Duganella zoogloeoides: one gene and its partner. The protein of the gene in region 1 interacts with the protein of each later gene in a pairwise test. Links are inferred from orthologs where the notes say so. Each region holds a gene or a part of one and is shown in the gene's direction. Other genes may lie near its edges.

Region 1 (7,307 bases):
TACCCTTATATTACTTGCTGGTGCCTACGACTTCGATCTCTACGCGACGGTTTTTCGCGCGGCCTTCGGCGGTCTTGTTGTCGGCAACTGGCTGTTTCTCGCCCTTGCCTTCGGTGTACACGCGGGTTGCGTCAACGCCCTTGGAGATGATGTAGGCTTTGACTGCTTCAGCGCGGCGTACCGACAGCTTCTGGTTGTACTCGTCCGAACCAACGGAGTCGGTGTGGCCGACAGCGATGATGACTTCCAGGTTGATGGCGCCCAGTTTCGACGTCACTTCGTCCAGCTTGGCTTTGCCTTCTGGTTTCAGGACCGATTTGTCGAAATCGAAGAACGCGTCAGCTGCGAAGCTCACTTTTTGTGCGGTAGGCACTGGAACTGGTTTCGGTGCTGGGGCTGGCATTGGAGCTGGTGCAGGTGCTGGGGCCACTGGTGGCGGCGGTGCTACGCACTTGCCATTTTCCAGTTTTTCTGGCTCAACGCACAGTGGCAGGTCGCAACCTGGCACGGCATCGGCCGGGGTCCAGTAGCCGGTGCGCCAGCACAGGCCGAACGGATCACGCACGATCACACCGCGTGCATCTTGCACGTAGGCGCTTTTCGGCGTTGCGGCCTTGATGTCCTGGGTAACAGGAGCGTAAGGTGGTGCGGTAGGCGCGGTTTGCGCGAATGCCGAACCTGCAAAGGCAGCCGAGATGGCCAACAACGAAATAAGTTTCTTCATATTTTTCTTCCTTTCGGGGGTGATATCCGCAGAAAAACTGCGCGACGTGCATTACGTGGGCCGGATTTTACCACGCAGGGGCGTCACGCCCGTCTCCCGATTGCGAAACAAGCAATTGACTTCTGATTCATTTTGCCACAATAGATCCTCGTGCGCGAAAGCGGTGCACCTTTGCACCAATTTGCTCACTACCAATATGTTGTTTTGTCGCAACGTGATTGTCGATAATAAATGAGTAATGTGTCATGAATATTACATCGTGTTACAAGCGTGCATCGTGCGCCGACCCGCATAGGCGCTGGCCCCGAGGGCAAATTGTGTTAGTGCCCCTGTCCGCATGTTAAAATCCTACTCTTGCCTGTCCTTATTGAAGGGCAGGGCAACAGTGTAGTAAGTGCGGCATACATTGCTTACAAGATAACCTCACAGTCAAAGATCAGTCGACCCGCCAATGGATCAATTCGCAAAAGAAACAATTCCTATTTCCCTCGAAGAAGAGATGCGCAAGAGCTACCTCGATTACGCCATGAGCGTGATCGTGGGCCGCGCCTTGCCGGACGTGCGCGACGGCTTGAAGCCGGTGCACCGCCGGGTCTTGTTCTCGATGCATGAATCCAATTACGTGTGGAACCGCGCTTACGTCAAGTGCGCGCGCGTGGTCGGCGACACCATGGGTAAGTACCACCCGCACGGCGACGCGTCGATTTACGACACGCTGGTGCGCATGGCGCAGCACTTCTCGCTGCGCTACATGCTGGTCGATGGCCAGGGTAACTTCGGTTCGGTCGATGGCGACGGCGCGGCCGCGATGCGTTACACCGAGTGCCGGCTGGCCAAGATCTCCAGCGAACTGCTGGCCGATATCGACAAAGACACGGTCGACTTCCAGCCCAACTACGACGGCAAGGAAAAAGAGCCGACCGTTCTGCCTACCCGCATCCCCAACCTGCTCATCAACGGCTCGTCCGGTATTGCCGTGGGTATGGCCACCAACATCCCGCCGCACAATCTGCACGAAGTGATTGCCGGCGCGCTGCACGTGCTGCAAAACCCGCAATGCTCGATCGACGAACTGATCGAACTGATCCCGGCGCCGGACTTTCCGACCGGCGGTATCATTTACGGCGTCTCGGGCGTGCGCGACGGTTACCGCACCGGCCGTGGCCGCGTGGTCATGCGCGCCAAGACTCACTACGAGGAATACGGCAAGGACGGCGGCCGCACCGCGATCATCGTCGACGAGCTGCCGTACCAGGTCAACAAGAAGTCGCTGCTGGAGCGCATCGCCGAAAACGTGCGCGACAAGAAGCTCGAAGGCATTTCCGACATCCGCGACGAGTCCGACAAATCGGGCATGCGGGTGGTGATCGAGCTGAAACGCGGCGAAGTACCGGAAGTCGTCCTGAACAACCTGTACAAGCAGACCCAGTTGCAGGATACGTTCGGCATGAACATGGTGGCGCTGGTCGACGGCCAGCCGCGCCTGCTGAACCTGAAGGAAATGCTGCAGTGCTTCCTGTCGCACCGCCGCGAAGTGGTCACGCGCCGCACCGTGTTCGAACTGCGCAAGGCGCGCGAACGCGGTCACGTGCTCGAGGGTCTGGCCGTGGCTCTGGCCAACATCGACGACTTCATCGCCCTGATCAAGGCAGCGCCAACGCCGCCGGTGGCCAAGGCGGCCCTGATGGACCGTTCGTGGGATTCGTCCATCGTGCGCGAAATGTTGGCCCGTACCGGCGAAGGCGATACCGTGGGCGGCATCGAAGCATTCCGTCCCGAGCACCTGCCCAAGCACTACGGCATCCAGGCCGACGGCATGTACCGTTTGTCCGACGACCAGGCGCAGGAAATCCTGCAAATGCGTTTGCAACGCCTGACCGGTCTGGAACAGGACAAGATCGTCAACGAGTACAAGGACGTGATGGCCGAAATCGCCGACCTGCTGGACATCCTGTCCAAGCCATCGCGCGTGACCACCATCATCACCGACGAGATGACCAGCGTGGTCACCGAATTCGGCGATCCTGCCAAGGACCCGCGTCGTTCGAGCATCGAACACAATGCCAGCGACCTCAATACCGAGGACCTGATCACGCCGCAAGACATGGTGGTCACCCTGTCGCACACCGGTTACATGAAGGCGCAGCCGATTTCCGAGTACCGTTCGCAAAAACGCGGCGGTCGCGGCAAGCAGGCCATGGCGACCAAGGAAGAAGACTGGATCGACCAGCTGTTCATCGCCAACACGCACGATTACATCCTGTGCTTCTCCAACCGTGGCCGCATGTACTGGCTCAAGGTCTGGGAAGTGCCGCAAGGCTCGCGCAACTCGCGCGGCAAGCCTATCGTGAACATGTTCCCGCTGGCCGATAACGAGAAGATCACCGTGATCCTGCCGCTGTCGGGCGAAAACCGCACCTTCCCCGAAGACCATTACGTGTTCATGTCCACCAGCCTGGGCACCGTGAAAAAGACGCCGCTGAAAGACTTCAGCAACCCGCGCAAGGCCGGCATCATTGCCGTGGACCTCGACGAAGGCGACTTCCTGATCGGCGCTGCACTGACCGACGGCGAACACGATGTGATGCTGTTCTCGGATTCCGGCAAGGCCGTGCGCTTCGACGAAAACGACGTGCGTCCGATGGGCCGCAATGCCCGTGGCGTGCGCGGCATGAACCTCGATGAAGGCCAGCGCGTGATCGCGCTGCTCGTCGCCGAGAACGAGCAGCAGTCGGTGCTGACCGCCACCGAGAACGGCTACGGCAAGCGTACCCCGATCACCGAGTACACGCGCCATGGCCGTGGGACCAAGGGCATGATCGCGATCCAGACCTCCGAGCGTAACGGCCGCGTGGTGGCCGCCACCCTGGTGGAGCCGACCGACGAGATCATGCTGATCACCACCGGCGGCGTGCTGATTCGCACCCGCGTGGCGGAGATCCGCGAAATGGGCCGCGCCACGCAAGGCGTGACCCTGATCGCGGTGGAAGACGGCACCAAGCTGTCCGGCTTGCAGCGCGTGGTGGAAACCGACATCGACGAAGTGGAACTCGAGCCTGGCCCGGACGGCAAGCCAGTGGTAGCGGCTGCCCCCGCAGTTGCTGACGCTGACGGCGCCGACGCCACCGATGCCGGTGACGACAAGCCTGCCGACGACGTTCAGCCGGAGTAATTCGCAGCATCGGTCCGGACCCCAGTCCGGGCGCCACGGGGCCAGGTTATTGTGAGCAGCAGTGCGACAATAGACTGGCCCTGTTTTTTTAGGGACTCCCTATATTGATCACCAAGGAACGCAACGTGACTCACATCTATAACTTCTCCGCCGGCCCTGCCGTCCTGCCCAAGGAAGTGCTGGCGCAAGCGGCTGCCGAAATGCTGGACTGGCATGGCAGCGGCATGTCGGTGATGGAGATGAGCCACCGCGGACCGGAGTTTATTTCGATTTACAAGGCGGCCGAGCGCGACCTGCGCGAGCTGCTGGCAGTACCGGACAATTACAAGATCTTGTTCATGCAGGGCGGGGGTTTGTCCCAGAATGCCCTGATTCCGTTGAACCTGGTGGGCCACAAGCCGCAGCCAGCAACCATCGATTTCATCCACACCGGTTCGTGGTCGGGCAAATCCATCAAGGAAGCCGCCAAGTACGCCAATGTCAACATCGCCGCGTCGTCCATGACGTCGGTGCCGCCGCAGGCCGAGTGGAAGCTCACGCCCGGCGCGGCCTATCTGCACATGTGCACCAACGAGACCATCGACGGCGTGGAGTTCGACTTCGACGCCGGCGTGCCGCAGCCGCAGGATGGCGTGCTGTTCGTGGCCGACATGTCGTCGCACATCCTGTCGCGCGTGATCGACGTGGCCAAATACGGCGTGATCTTCGCCGGGGCGCAAAAGAACATCGGCCCGGCCGGATTGACCATCGTCATCGTGCGCGACGACCTGCTGGGCAAGGCGCTGCCGGCCTGCCCGTCGGCGTTCGACTTCAAGCTGGTGGCCGACAACGACTCCATGTATAACACGCCGCCTACCTACGGCATCTATATTGCCGGCCTGGTGTTCCAGTGGCTGAAAAAGAACGGCGGCGTGGCAGCGATGGAACAGCGCAATATCGCCAAGGCCAAACTGCTGTACGCGGCGCTCGACGCCGACGATTTTTACCAGACCCGCGTGCAAGCGGGCAGCCGCTCGCGCATGAACATTCCCTTCTACCTGAAGGACGAGAGCCGGAACGACGAATTCCTGGCCGGCGCCAAGGCGCGCGGCCTGCTGCAACTGAAGGGCCACAAGTCCGTCGGCGGCATGCGCGCATCGATCTACAACGCCATGCCCATCGAAGGGGTGCAAGCCCTAGTGGACTACCTGAACGAATTCGCCGGCCGAACCGCTGGTTAACATCATGAACGACAAACTCAAACCCCTGCGCGAACAGATCGATGCGATCGACGCGCAAATCCTCGACCTGCTGAACCGCCGCGCCCAGGTGGCGCAGGAAGTCGGCCACGTCAAGGCCGAAACCAACGCCCCCGTGTTCCGTCCCGAGCGCGAAGCGCAAGTGCTGCGCGGCGTGGCCGACCGCAACCCGGGCCCGATGGGCAACGCCGAGATGCAGACCATCTTCCGCGAAATCATGTCCGCCTGCCGCTCGCTGGAAAAGCGCGTCACCGTCGCCTTCCTCGGACCGGCCGGCACCTACAGCGAACAGGCCGTGTACCAGCAGTTCGGCACCGCCGTCGATGTGCTGGCCTGCGCTTCGATCGACGAAGTGTTTCGCGCCACCGAGGCCGGTACAGCGGACTTCGGCGTGGTCCCGGTGGAGAATTCCACCGAGGGCGCCATCGGCCGCACGCTCGACCTGCTGCTCAACACCCCGCTGACGATCAGCGGAGAAGTGGCCATCGCCGTGCGTCACAGCCTGCTCACCGGCACCGGCAACATGGATGGCGTGACCGCCATCTGCGCCCATGCCCAGGCGCTGGCGCAGTGCCAGATCTGGCTGAACAACAATTATCCGGAAATCGAGCGCCGCGCCGTATCGTCCAACGCCGAGGCGGCGCGCATGGCGCGCGACGACCACTCGGTGGCGGCCATAGCCGGCGAGCGCGCCGGCGTGCGCTACAGCCTGGGCACGGTCAAGGCCAATATCCAGGACGACCCGCACAACCGCACCCGCTTTGCCGTGATCGGCACGCTGCGCACCGGCCCGTCCGGCATCGACCGCACGTCGATGGCGCTGGCCGCGCCGCACAAGGCCGGTTCCGTCTATCGCCTGCTCGGATCGCTGGCGCAGAACGGCGTGTCGATGACGCGCTTCGAATCGCGCCCGGCCCGCAACGGCAACTGGGAATACTATTTTTACGTGGACGTCGAAGGCCATATCGAAAACCCCGCCGTGGCCAAGGCGCTGGAAGAATTGCAGGGCAATGCCGCCTTCTTCAAGGTGCTCGGCTCCTACCCGGTGAGCCTCACTTAATTACAACGAGAGACAACCATGACCAAGAATTTCGGGCCGGAGTATGTCCGCGCCATCGCCCCTTACCAAGCCGGCAAACCGATCGCTGAAGTCGCGCGGGAATTCGGTTTGCAGGAAGACGCCATCGTCAAGCTGGCCTCCAACGAAAATCCGTTCGGCGTGCCGGAATCGGCCAGGGCCGCCATGGGCGCCGCTGCGGCCGAACTGGGACGCTATCCCGATGCCAACGGCTTCGACCTGAAGGCCGCGCTGTCCACGCGCTACAACGTGCCGGCCGACTGGATCACGCTCGGTAACGGCAGCAACGACATCCTGGAAATCGCCGCCCACGCATTCGTCGAGCGCGGCCAGGCGGTCGTGTATTCGCAGTATTCGTTCGCGGTGTACGCGCTGGCCACGCAGGGCGTTGGCGCGCGCCACATCGTGGTGCCGGCCAAGGCCCACGGCCACGACCTCGACGCCATGCTGGCAGCGATCGAAGAAGATACGCGCCTGGTCTTCATCGCCAACCCGAATAACCCGACCGGCACCTTCATCCCCGCCGCCGAGATCGAGGCGTTCCTGCAAAAAGTGCCGGCCAACGTGGTGGTGGTACTGGACGAAGCGTACAACGAATTCCTGGCGCAGGAACACCAGTTCGAGTCCGCCGACTGGGTGAAAAAATATCCGAACCTGCTGGTCTCACGCACCTTCTCCAAGGCTTACGGCCTGGCCGGTTTGCGCGTGGGCTTTGCCGTCGCCCAGCCAGCGCTGACCGACCTGATGAACCGCATCCGCCAGCCGTTCAACGTCAACTCGCTGGCGCAGGCTGCCGCCATCGCCGCGCTGAACGACAAGGAATTTTTGGCCAGGAGCGCCACCAACAACGCCGCCGGCTACCGGCAGTTCATCGAAGCGTTCGAGCAGCTTGGCCTCGAATACGTGCCGTCGTACGGCAACTTCGTGCTGGTCAAGGTGGGCAGCGACGACGGCGCCGGCGCGCGTGTCAACCTGTCGCTGCTCAAGCAGGGCGTGATCGTGCGTCCGGTCGGCAACTACGGCTTGCCTGAGTGGCTGCGCATTTCGATCGGCCTGCCGCAGGAAAATGCGGTGCTGATCGCAGCGCTGACCAAG
Region 2 (12,033 bases), 480 kb from region 1 along the record:
ACCCGACCGGCATCGGCAATACGCTGAACTGGGCGTGGGCGTGGCCGGCCAACCGCCGCATCCTGTACAACCGCGCTTCGTGCGATACCAAGGGCAAGCCGTTCGACCCAACCCGCAAGCTGGTGGCCTGGAACGGCGCCACCTGGTCCGGCGCCGACGTGCCGGACTTCAAGGCGGACGAGCCGCCGGAAAACGGCATGGGTCCGTTCATCATGCTGGCCGAGGGTGTGGCGCGCTTCTTTGCGCGCGACGCCATGGCCGAAGGGCCGTTCCCCGAGCACTACGAGCCGTTCGAGTCGCCTATCGGGCACAACCCGATGCACCCGAATAATCCGCGTGCGTTCAACAATCCGGCCGCGCGCATGTTCGCCAACGACCGCAAAAAGCTGGGCAAGAAGGAAGAGTATCCGCACGTGGCAACCAGTTACCGCCTCACGGAGCACTTCCACTACTGGACCAAGCATGCGCGCCTGAACGCCATCATCCAGCCGGAGCAATTCGTCGAAATCGGCGAAGAACTGGGCAAGGAAATCGGCGTGGTGCACGGCGACCGGGTACGGGTGTCGTCCAAGCGTGGCTACATCGTGGCGAAAGCCGTGGTGACCAAGCGTATCAAGGCACTGGTAATCGATGGCAAGAAGACCCACCAGGTCGGACTGCCGATCCACTTCGGGTTCAAGGGGCTCACCAAACCGGGCTACCTGGTCAACACACTGACGCCGACGGTAGGCGACGCCAATTCACAGACACCGGAATTCAAGTCGTTCCTGGTGAAAGTGGAAAAAGCCTGACGGCCCGAGGGAGATTAAAACATGTCATTACAATCGCTAGATATCAAACGCCTGTCGGCCACCACGGTGCAGCCGCCGGTGGCCCGCACCCCGGTCACCGGCACGGTCGCCAAGCTGATCGACGTCTCCAAGTGCATCGGCTGCAAGGCCTGCCAGACGGCCTGCATGGAATGGAACGACCTGCGCGACGAAGTGGGTGAAACCACCGGCGTGTACGACAATCCGACCGACCTGACGCCGCAATCGTGGACCGTCATGCGGTTCTCGGAATACGAGAACACCGACGGCAACCTCGAGTGGCTGATCCGCAAGGACGGCTGCATGCACTGCGAAGATCCGGGCTGTTTAAAAGCCTGCCCGGCGCCGGGCGCCATCGTCCAGTACACCAACGGCATCGTGGATTTCCACCAGGAGAACTGCATCGGCTGTGGCTACTGCGTTGCCGGCTGCCCGTTCGACGTGCCGCGCATTTCCAAGGCCGACAGCCGCGCCTACAAGTGCACGCTGTGCTCGGACCGCGTGGCCGTCGGCCAGGAACCGGCCTGCGTCAAGACCTGCCCTACCGGCGCGATCGTCTTCGGCACCAAGGAAGACATGAAGCACCATGCCGAGGAGCGGATCGAAGACCTCAAGTCGCGGGGCTTTGCGCAGGCGGGCCTGTACGACCCGGCCGGCGTTGGCGGCACGCACGTGATGTATGTGCTGCACCATGCCGACAAGGCGCCGCTGTACCATGGCCTCAAGCAGAATCCGTCCATCAGCCCGATGGTGGGCCTGTGGAAGGGCCTGACCAAGCCGCTGGCGCTGGCCGGTATCGCGGCCACCGCGCTGGCGGGCTTCTTCCACTATTCGCGCATCGGTCCGAACGAAGTGAGCAAGGAAGAGGAAGCCGAGGCGCTGCACGAAGCACAACGCATCCGGGAGGACCACAATGAGCGCACATGATCCGCTGAAGGACAAGGACGGCAATCCCTTGATCCAGCGTTACACCGCCAATGACCGCAGCAATCACTGGATCACGGCGATCTGCTTCGTGCTGCTGGCGGTCTCCGGCCTGGCCATGTTCCATCCAGCGACATCGTGGATGGCCGTGTTCCTCGGCGGCGGCCAGTGGACCCGCATCCTGCACCCGTTCCTCGGTGTGGTGATGTTCATCTCGTTCGCGGTGCTGGTGTTCCGTTTCTGGCACCACAACAAGATCGACCAGGCGGACAAGCAGTGGATGAAGCAGATCGGCGATGTGCTCACCAACCGCGAAGACCGCCTGCCCAAGATCGGCATGTACAACGCCGGTCAGAAGATCCTGTTTTTCGTGCTGATCGCCAGCATGGTGGGGTTGCTGTTGTCGGGCATCGTGATCTGGCGCGCGTACTTCGCGTTCTACTTCCCGATCGACGTGGTGCGCTTTGCGGCGCTGCTGCACGCGTTCAGCGCGTTCGTGCTGATTTGCTCGATCATCGTGCATATCTACGCGGCGTTCTGGGTCAAGGGTTCGATCGGCGCCATGGTGCGCGGCACGGTCACCTACGGGTGGGCGCGCAAGCACCACCCGCGCTGGTTCGAGTCGGTGATCAAGAAGCAGCGCGACTGATGGTCGCATGACGTAACACCCGCAGCACGTCCGGGCGCCACGCCGCGCCCGGACTCTCCCGCCCGAGCCAACCTGCTCCCCCGTTCCAATTTCGGATTAAAATACATTTTTGCCCGGCCGCCCCTTTTGCCGCCGGCTACTGGAGAATCTAGTGGTACAACGCTTGCTCGAACCAGGCCAGATCGAAGCGCTCGATCACACTGCCATTCCGCGCCTGCTGCTGCCTGAAGCACGCAGCCTGTTTGCCGCGCGCGCCGCGCGCCTGCGCCAGCTGGCCAACAACGATATCAAGGGCATTCCGGTCGGCGAAGCCATGCAGGGTTACCTGCAACTGATGGCGGCCGTGGTGGACGCGCAAGGCGCGGTTGCCGCCGCACTGCCGCCCGAGACTTTCAGCCTGCCACCGGCGGCCGACATCAAGCTTTCCATCGATCACAATATGCCGCCGCTGCCCGTCAACGGCGTGCGCCCCCCCGAGTGGCGCACCGTGTTCGCGGCCCTGCTCGACCACCTGGCGGCATCGGTCAAGGACCAGCCGCAGATCGACGCCGTGCTGGCCGAGCTGCGCGCGCTCGACGTGGCCCAACTGGAAGGCTGCGCCGACGCCGTGCTGGCCGAACTGACCGAGGGCGTGCACCCGCTGCATGCGCCGTTCGTGGCCGCCGCGCTGCAAGTGATGTGGACCAGGCGCGCCGCCCAACTCGACTCGCCGCGCGTGCAGCCCTTGGTCACCAATACCCTGTGCCCCGTGTGCGGTTCGCACCCGGTGGCCAGCGTGATCCGCATCGGCGGGCAGTCGCAAGGCTACCGCTACCTGCAATGCAGCTGCTGCGCCAGCGAATGGCACATGGTGCGCGTGAAGTGCTCGTGTTGCGAGCATACCGGCAAGATCGCCTACCAGAGCCTGGAAACCAACGACGACAAGCTACCGGTGGAAGACGCCACGGACGCCAAGGCGAACAAGGCCAACGACCCGAGCAAGGTCGCCCGCGCCGAGACCTGCGAAGACTGCAAAACCTATCGCAAGATCTTCAACCAGGAGCACGACTTCAACGTGGAGCCGCTGGCCGACGACCTGGCCAGCCTCACGCTGGACGTACTGGTGAGCGAAGCCGGTTACGCGCGCGCCAGCGGCAATCCGCTGCTGTGGTTTAACGCGGCATGACCGCGCCGGCCAGCAGCATGGCTGCCACTACCGCAACCGCCGCGCCGGTGACGTCCAGCGCGCCGGCGATCCGCTTGCCTGCCGTGCACCTGATCCTGTCCGATGCCGGCTGCCAGCCGCTGATCGAGCAGTATGGCCGCACCCAGACCACGGACACGGCGCGCGCACTGCTGGCCGACCTGCGCGCCCGGCTGCTGGCCGCGCGCGCGGAGGGCGGCGCTGCCAGCAACGAGGCCACGCACGCAGCCGCCGGTGCCGCCATCGATACCGGCACTGGCACCGCCACCGACATCCCTGCCCTGCTGGCCATGCTGGCCGAACGCCTGCAACGCAGCAACCGCTCCAACCTGCGCGCCGTCTTCAACCTCACCGGCACCGTGCTGCACACGAACCTGGGCCGCGCGCTGCTGCCCGACAGCGCGGTGCAGGCGGTGGCCGAGGCGCTGCGCTGGCCGATGAACCTGGAATGGGATATCGACACCGGCACGCGCGGCGACCGCGACAACCTGGTGGAAGAGCTGCTGCTGGAACTGACAGGGGCGGAAGCGGCCACCATCGTCAACAACAACGCCGCCGCCGTGCTGCTGATGTTGAACACCCTGGCGCTGGGCCGCGAAGTGATCGTCTCGCGCGGCGAACTGGTGGAGATCGGCGGCGCCTTCCGCATCCCGGACGTGATGACGCGCGCTGGCGCCGTGCTGCGCGAAGTGGGCAGCACCAACCGCACCCATTTGAAGGACTACGCGGAGGCCGCCGGTCCACAGACGGCGCTGATGATGAAGGTCCATTGCAGCAATTACGAAATTACCGGTTTTACGAAAAGCGTGGAACTGCCCGAACTGGCGCCGCTGGCCAAATCGCACCAGATCGACGTTGCCGTCGATCTGGGCAGCGGCACGCTGGTGGACCTGGAGCAGTACGGCCTGCCGCACGAAACCACGGTGCGCGAAACGATAGCCGCCGGCGCCGACCTGGTGACCTTCAGCGGCGACAAGCTGCTGGGCGGTCCGCAATGCGGCATCATCGTCGGCCGCAAGGATTTGATCGTGCAGATCAAGAAGAACCCGCTCAAGCGCGCGCTACGCGTCGGCAAGCTGACACTGGCCGCACTGGAGCCGGTGCTGGCCCTGTACCGTGCACCCGACCTGCTGCCCGAGCGCCTCACCACGCTCAAGCTGCTGACCCGGCCCGCCGCCGCCATGCGCGCGCAGGCGGCAGCGATCGCGGCGCCGTTGCAGGCGGCGCTGGGCGCCAGCTACGCGGTGACCGCCGAGGCCATGACCAGCCAGATCGGCAGCGGCGCGCTGCCGGTGGACCAGTTACCGAGTTTTGGTTTGGTGATCAGAGCAAACGGTAAAGCCAGCAACGCGCTGGGCAGGCTGGAACAGCGCCTGCGTGCCTTGCCGCTGCCGGTGATCGGCCGCGTAGCGCACGATGCGCTGTGGCTCGACCTGCGCTGCCTGAACGACGAACAGCAGGAAAAGTTTGTCGCCCAACTGGCGCTGCTGGAGCAGGCCGGCGCATGATCATCGGTACCGCAGGCCATATCGACCATGGCAAGACCACCCTCACGCGTGCCCTCACCGGCGTCGATACCGACCGCCTGAAGGAGGAAAAGGCGCGCGGCATCTCGATCGAACTCGGTTACGCCTACACGGCACTGACCGAACACGACACGCTGGGCGTGATCGACGTGCCAGGCCATGAAAAATTCATCCGCACCATGGCCGCCGGCGTCACCGGCATCGACGCCGCCCTGCTGGTGGTGGCTGCCGACGACGGCATCATGCCGCAAACGCTGGAGCACCTGGCCATCCTGCGCCTGCTCGGCGTCAAACGCGGCGCGGTGGCGCTCACCAAGATCGACCGCGCCGACGCCGCGCAGATCGCCCTTATCGAAGCCGACATCACCGCTCTGCTGGCGCCGACCGACTTCGCTGGCGCACCTGTTTTTCACACCAATGCCACCGAGGCCGACGACGCCGGCGTGCAAGCCCTGCGTGCCTACCTGGCGCAACTGGCGGCCACACTGCCGGCCAGCGACGAACGGCGCCTGTTCCGCCTGGGCGTGGACCGGGTATTCACCTTGTCCGGCCAGGGCACCATCGTCACTGGCACCGCGCTGGCGGGCACGGTGCGCGTGGGCGACACGGTGACGCTGGCGCCGGGCGGCCAGCAGGCGCGCGTGCGCAGCATCCATGCGCAGAACCAGGCCGCGCAAACCGGGCGCGCCGGCCAGCGGCTGGCGCTCAACCTGGGCGGCGTGGCCAGGGAAGACATTGCGCGCGGCACCTGGATCGTCGCGCCGGCATTGGCCGACTGCTCGCAGCGGATCGATGTCGAACTCACGCTCACGCCCGATTGCGGCGTCACACTCAAACCGTGGTCGCCACTGCACGTGCACCTGGGCGCCGCCCACCACACGGCCAACGTGGTGCTGCTCGACGACGAGGCGCTGGCGCCGGGCCACTCGGGCCGCGTGCAGCTGGTGCTCGACGCGCCGGTGCACGCGGTGCCGGGCGACCGCTTCGTGATCCGTAACGCGCAAGCCACGGCCACCGTGGGCGGCGGCGTGGTGCTCGATCCGTTCGGCCCCGCGCGCAAGCGACGCAGCAGCGCGCGGGTGGACTGGCTCAATGCGCTGGCGGATTTCATCGACCATGGCGACACGGCCGCCCTGCTGGCGCGCAGCGCGCTGGGCTTGCGGGTGTCGGCGCTGGTGCGGCTGTCGCAACTGCCGGCCGCGCTGATCGCCGCGCCGCCGGGCGCCGTCAACGTGGCGCTGGCCGGAGGAGACGCGCTGCTGATCGGCGCCGCCGACATGCAGGCGCTGGAAGAACGCATCCTGGCCGCGCTGGCGCAGTTCCACGAGCGCTGGCCGGACGACGCCGGGCCGGAGTTATGGCGGCTCAAGCGCATCGTCTCGCCGGAAATGGAAGAGCGGCTGTGGAGCCGGCTGGTGGACACCCTGCTGGCCGCTGGCCGCATCGCCCGGCGCGGACGCAGCCTGCACCTGCCGCAGCACAGCGTGGAACTGGGCGCGGAAGAACAGGCGCTGGTGGCGCCGTTGCTGGGATCGCTGCTGGCAGGCCGCTACGATCCGCCGTGGGTGCGCGACCTGGTGCGCGAACACGCGATGCCCGAGGCCGAAGTACGGCGCCTGCTGCGCAAGCTGGCGCGCAGCGGCGAGATCAGCCAGGTAGTACCCGACCTGTTTTACCATCCGCAACCGCTGGCGGAACTGGCGCAGTTGCTGGTCACGCTGCCGCAGGTGCAGGCGGCGTCGTTCCGCGACGCCACCGGCCTGGGGCGCAAACGCGGCATCCAGATATTGGAGTTCTTCAACCGCGTCGGCTATACTCGGCGCGTTGGAAATATTCACATGGTGCGACCCGATACAACGTGGTCCTAGCACTCCCAAGGAAGGCAATCTCATCCGGTGATGGGGCCGGGCTTCAAACCCGGTGAGGGGCGTCAGCCGTTCCTCTGTAGGTTCGACTCCTACTGCTTTCCGCCATTTCCCCGTCTATTTACATCTTTTTACATTCATTTCCTGTCAACAGGCTGGCGTGCGTGTCAGCAGTTTCCACAAGGAACAATTTTCCCGAATCGGTGCTACAATTTCTCATTCGCAATAAATTTTGCACTAGAGATAACTTTACATCGAGGACTACTATGAAACTGGCTAATATGAAAGTGGGGCGCGCCTGGCCCTGGGCTTCGGCTCCACGCTGGCGCTATTGCTGGTCGTGGCGATCGGCAGTTCCACCGCGCTCAACACCGTCACCGACGACACCGACAACCTGGTCGAGCGACAGCTGCAGACCGAGCGCCTGGTCACCGAATGGAAAGGCAGCATCGAGAACAATGTGCAGCGTGCGCAGGCGGCCGCCCGTTTGACCGACCCCGAGGAACAGAAATACTTCGAAGACGGCCTGGCGCGCGCCATCAAGCGCAACGGCGAGTTGCAAAAACTGATCGTCGAACGCCTGGTCGATGCCCGCGCCAAGGAACTGTATGCCAAGGCCATGGCCGACCGCGACATCTACCAGGCCGCGCGCAAAAGCGTCATGCAAGCGCGCGATGCCGGCGACGTCGCACTGACCAAGCAGCTGATCAACCAGAAATTCGTGCCGGCCAGCGAAACCTACCTGGCCAGCATCGGTGCCGTGGCCGACCGCCAGCGCGCCGCCATCGACGAAATCGGCAAGGCCGTGCACGACCGCAGCGTGCAGGCCATCACCATTACCGCCATCCTGACCGCGATCTCGATCGGCGTGGCGCTGCTGCTCGGCTGGCTGATCACGCGCTCGGTGCTCAGGCAGCTCGGCGGCGAGCCGGCCTATGCTGCCGGCATCACCGACCGCATCGCCGCCGGCGACCTGACCGTGCGGGTGGACCTGGCCGCCAACGACACCAGCAGCCTGCTGTTCAGCATCGCCGCCATGCGCGACCGCCTGGCCGCCATCGTGGGCGAAGTACGCGGCACCACCGAGGCGGTGGCCACGGCCTCCGACGAAATCGCCAGCGGCAATATGGACCTGTCCTCGCGCACCGAGCAGCAAGCCAGCTCGCTCGAAGAAACCGCGTCGTCGATGGAAGAGCTGACGTCCACCGTCAAGCAGAACACCGAGTACGCGCGCCAGGCCAACCAGCTGGCCGCCAGCGCTTCCGATGTGGCCGTGCGCGGCGGCGCCGTGGTGGCCGAGGTGGTGACCACGATGGAATCGATCAGCACCTCGTCCAAGCGCGTGGTGGATATCATTGGCGTGATCGACGGCATTGCTTTCCAGACCAATATCCTGGCGCTGAACGCGGCCGTGGAAGCGGCGCGCGCCGGCGAACAAGGCCGTGGCTTCGCCGTGGTGGCAACCGAAGTGCGCAACCTGGCCCAGCGCTCGGCCAGCGCCGCCAAGGACATCAAGGAACTGATCAGCGACTCGGTGGAAAAAATCTCGACCGGCGCGATGCTGGTGGACCAGGCGGGCAACACCATGACAGAGATCGTCAACAGCGTGCGCAGCGTCTCCGACATCATGGAGCAGATCGCCACCGCCAGTCTGGAACAGGAAGCCGGCATCGACCAGATCAACCAGGCCATCGGCGAGATGGACGGCGTGACGCAGCAGAATGCGGCGCTGGTGGAACAGGCCGCAGCAGCGGCCGAATCGCTGCAAGGCCAATCGACGCACCTGGCGCAGCTGGTCAGCGTGTTCAAGCTGGACAATGCCGGTTTCGCGCCGGCGGCAGCGGTGCGTCCTGCTGCCAAACGCAGTGCAGCCCCGGCAGCGGCAAGCCGCCGCCTGGCGCTGGGCAGCTAAAATACCGGGGAACCAACAAAACCGCAAGCTGCAGCTCCGTCATCCCCGCGTTGCCAGGATGGCGATTCATGCGTTTGCGGCGACGGTCAACCGCTCCGCCCTTCCAAGTTAATGGCACAATGCGCAGTCATTTATTTGGGAAACTTTCATGCACAAGATTGCTCTGCCAGCCGCCGCTATTAGCATGGCTTTCGTCACCGCTTCCGCATTTTCTTCCGACGCACCCAAGCTCACCGCCGACAAGCTCTACCAACAAAACTGCGCGATCTGCCACGGCGCCAGGATGGAAGGCGCGGTCGGACCGTCGCTGGTGGACAAGGAATGGCTGCACGGCGCGCCCACCAGGGACAACCTGGTCAAGATCATCGCCAAGGGCGTGCCCGAGAAAAATATGCCGGCCTGGTCGCCGGCACTGACCAACGCCCAGATCGCGCTACTGGCCGATTACGTGGCGGCCGGTCCGAAACCGGCAAGCGCCAAGGCCATGGCAACGCCGGCCACGGCAGCCACGGCGGCCGCTGCATCTAAGGCGGCCACAGCAGCAACCTCAGCCACGGCGGCCGATGCCGACGGCATTGATCTTTCCGGCTTCAAGCTGCCGCAAGGTTTCCGTATCAGTGTGTACGCCGATGGCGTCGATGCCGCGCGCAGCCTGGCGGTGTCGCCGAGCGGCATCGTGTATGTCGGCTCGCGCAAGGCCGGCAAGGTGTACGCACTGGTACCGCGCGCCGGCCAGAAAGCCGAGGTCATCACCATCGCTTCCGGCCTGGAAAACCCGATCGGCGTGGCGCTGCTGAACGGCGCGCTCTACGTCGGTGAAATCGGCCGCGTGATCCGCTTCGACAATATCGACCAACACTACGCGCAACAGCCGAAGTACGCCGTGGTGAAAGTGAACCTGCCAAACGACAAATGGCACGGCGAGAAAATCATCAAGGCCGGCCCCGACGGCAAGCTGTACATCCCGGTCGGCGCCCCGTGCAATATCTGCGACACCGACGACACCAAACACGCCAAGATCTACCGCATGAACGCCGACGGCAGCGGCCTCGAAGAATACGCACGGGGCGTGCGCAACACGGTGGGCTTCGCCTTCCACCCTACAACGAAAGCGCTGTGGTTCACCGATAACGGCCGCGACGAACTGGGCGACAACACGCCATCGTGCGAACTCAATATCGCGCCCAAAGCCGGCTTGCACTTCGGCTTCCCGTACTGCCACGGCGGCGTGCTGCCCGACCCGAAATTCGGCGCGGGCCGCCAGTGCGAAGAGTTTGTCGAACCGGTCGCCAAGCTGGGCCCGCACGTGGCACCACTCGGCCTCACCTTTTACACAGGCAAGCAGTTCCCGGAAGCGTATCGCAACAATGTCTACGTGGCCAACCACGGCTCATGGAACCGCACCACCAAGAGCGGCTACGAGGTGCGCCTGATTACGCTCTACAACAGCAAAGTCGTCAGCGATACGGCCTTCATCAGCGGCTTCCTACGCGACGAGGAAGTCGTGGGCCGCCCGGTCGATATCGCCACGCTGGCCGATGGCTCGATGCTGGTGTCGGACGATTTTGGTGGCCGCATTTTCCGCATAACTTATGAAGGTAAATAAGGAAGAAAAACAGGACGAAAAAAAAGCCGCCCGGGTGACACCAGGCGGCTTTTTTGCTGAGCTAACTCAGATTACTGCGCAGCAGCAGCTGCTTCTTCAGCAGCAGCTTTCATCGACAGCTTCAGGCGGCCGCGGTCGTCGGTTTCCAGGACCTTGACGCGCACTTGCTGGCCTTCTTTCAGGTAGTCGGCCACGGCGTTCACACGCTCGTTGGCGATCTGCGAAATGTGCAACAGGCCGTCTTTGCCTGGCATCACTTGCACGATGGCGCCGAAGTCCAGCAGTTTCAGCACGGTACCGTCGTAGGTTTTGCCTACTTCAACCGACGCGGTCAGTTCTTCGATGCGGCGCTTGGCTTCCTGGCCGGCAGCAGCATCGACGGAAGCGATGGTGACCACGCCTTCGTCGCTGATGTCGATCTGGGTGCCGGTCTCTTCGGTCAGCGCGCGGATCACGGCGCCGCCTTTGCCGATTACGTCACGGATTTTTTCCGGATTGATCTTGATGGTGATCAGGCGCGGTGCGAAATCGGACAGTTCCGTTTTCACGGTTGGCATGGCTTTTTGCATTTCGCCCAGGATATGCTCGCGGCCTTCCTTGGCTTGCGCCAGTGCCACTTGCATGATTTCCTTGGTGATGCCCTGGATCTTGATGTCCATCTGCAGCGCGGTGATACCGTTGCGGGTACCAGCAACCTTGAAGTCCATGTCGCCCAGGTGATCTTCGTCGCCCAGGATGTCCGACAGCACGGCAAACTTGCCGCCGTCCTTGATCAGGCCCATGGCGATACCGGCCACGTGCTCTTTCATCGGCACGCCGGCATCCATCAGCGCCAGGCAGCCGCCGCAGACCGACGCCATCGACGACGAACCGTTCGATTCGGTGATTTCCGACACCAGGCGCACAGCGTAGCTGAACTCGTCAGCTTCCGGCAGCGCAGCGATCAGCGCGCGCTTGGCCAGGCGGCCGTGGCCGACTTCGCGGCGCTTCGGCGTACCGACGCGGCCGGTTTCGCCGGTGGCGAACGGTGGCATGTTGTAATGCAGCATGAAGGAGTCGGTGAACTCGCCCATCAGTGCATCGATCTTTTGCGAATCGCGGGCGGTGCCCAGGGTTGCTACGACCAGGGCCTGGGTTTCGCCACGGGTAAACAGTGCCGAACCGTGGGTACGCGGCAGGACCGAGGTGCGGATCGAGATCGGACGCACGGTGCGGGTGTCGCGGCCGTCGATGCGTGGCTCGCCTTCGAGGATCTGCGAACGCACGACCTTGGCTTCCATGTCGAACAGGATGTTGCCAACTTCGACGCCGTCCGGCGACACGGCGCCAGCGGCAGCCGCTTCGGCGCCCAGTTCAGCGACGACTTCCGAGTGCATCGAACGCAGCTTGTCGGTACGTGCCTGCTTGTCGCGGGTTTGATACGCTTCGCGGATTTTCGCTTCGGCGAAGTGGGTCACGCGGCCGATCAGCGCTTCGTTTTTCGCTGGCGCGGTCCACACTTGTTCCGGCTTGCCGCCGTCGCGTACCAGGTCATGGATGGCGTCGATGACAGCTTTCAT

Evidence for each region.
Region 2: the proteins of serC (region 1) and selB interact in binary tests that used the Escherichia coli proteins (3 or more experiments, as listed by UniProt). The link is inferred for Duganella zoogloeoides from one-to-one orthologs.

Annotation. Positions count from the first base shown.
Region 1 is NZ_CP140152.1:4,533,511-4,540,817, reverse strand. Bases 3,292-6,068 are described here. They hold serC (3-phosphoserine/phosphohydroxythreonine transaminase), read left to right. Parts: upstream 3,292-4,021; coding sequence 4,022-5,116; downstream 5,117-6,068. Other genes in these bases: pheA (prephenate dehydratase), read left to right, coding at 5,121-6,068; gyrA (DNA gyrase subunit A), read left to right, coding at 3,292-3,896. In the rest of the region: outer membrane protein OmpA, read right to left, coding at 11-724; more of gyrA, read left to right, coding at 1,176-3,291; more of pheA, read left to right, coding at 6,069-6,194; hisC (histidinol-phosphate transaminase), read left to right, coding at 6,213-7,307. UniProt on the Escherichia coli protein: Catalyzes the reversible conversion of 3-phosphohydroxypyruvate to phosphoserine and of 3-hydroxy-2-oxo-4-phosphonooxybutanoate to phosphohydroxythreonine. Is involved in both pyridoxine and serine biosynthesis.
Region 2 is NZ_CP140152.1:4,049,289-4,061,321, forward strand. Bases 4,515-7,514 are described here. They hold selB (selenocysteine-specific translation elongation factor), read left to right. Parts: upstream 4,515-5,069; coding sequence 5,070-6,959; downstream 6,960-7,514. Other genes in these bases: selA (L-seryl-tRNA(Sec) selenium transferase), read left to right, coding at 4,515-5,073; SR858_RS17900 (methyl-accepting chemotaxis protein), read left to right, coding at 7,297-7,514. In the rest of the region: fdxH (formate dehydrogenase subunit beta), read left to right, coding at 813-1,736; SR858_RS17875 (formate dehydrogenase subunit gamma), read left to right, coding at 1,723-2,382; formate dehydrogenase accessory protein FdhE, read left to right, coding at 2,534-3,547; more of selA, read left to right, coding at 3,565-4,514; more of SR858_RS17900, read left to right, coding at 7,515-8,868; SR858_RS17905 (PQQ-dependent sugar dehydrogenase), read left to right, coding at 9,053-10,474; pnp (polyribonucleotide nucleotidyltransferase), read right to left, coding at 10,546-12,033. UniProt on the Escherichia coli protein: Translation factor necessary for the incorporation of selenocysteine into proteins. It probably replaces EF-Tu for the insertion of selenocysteine directed by the UGA codon. SelB binds GTP and GDP.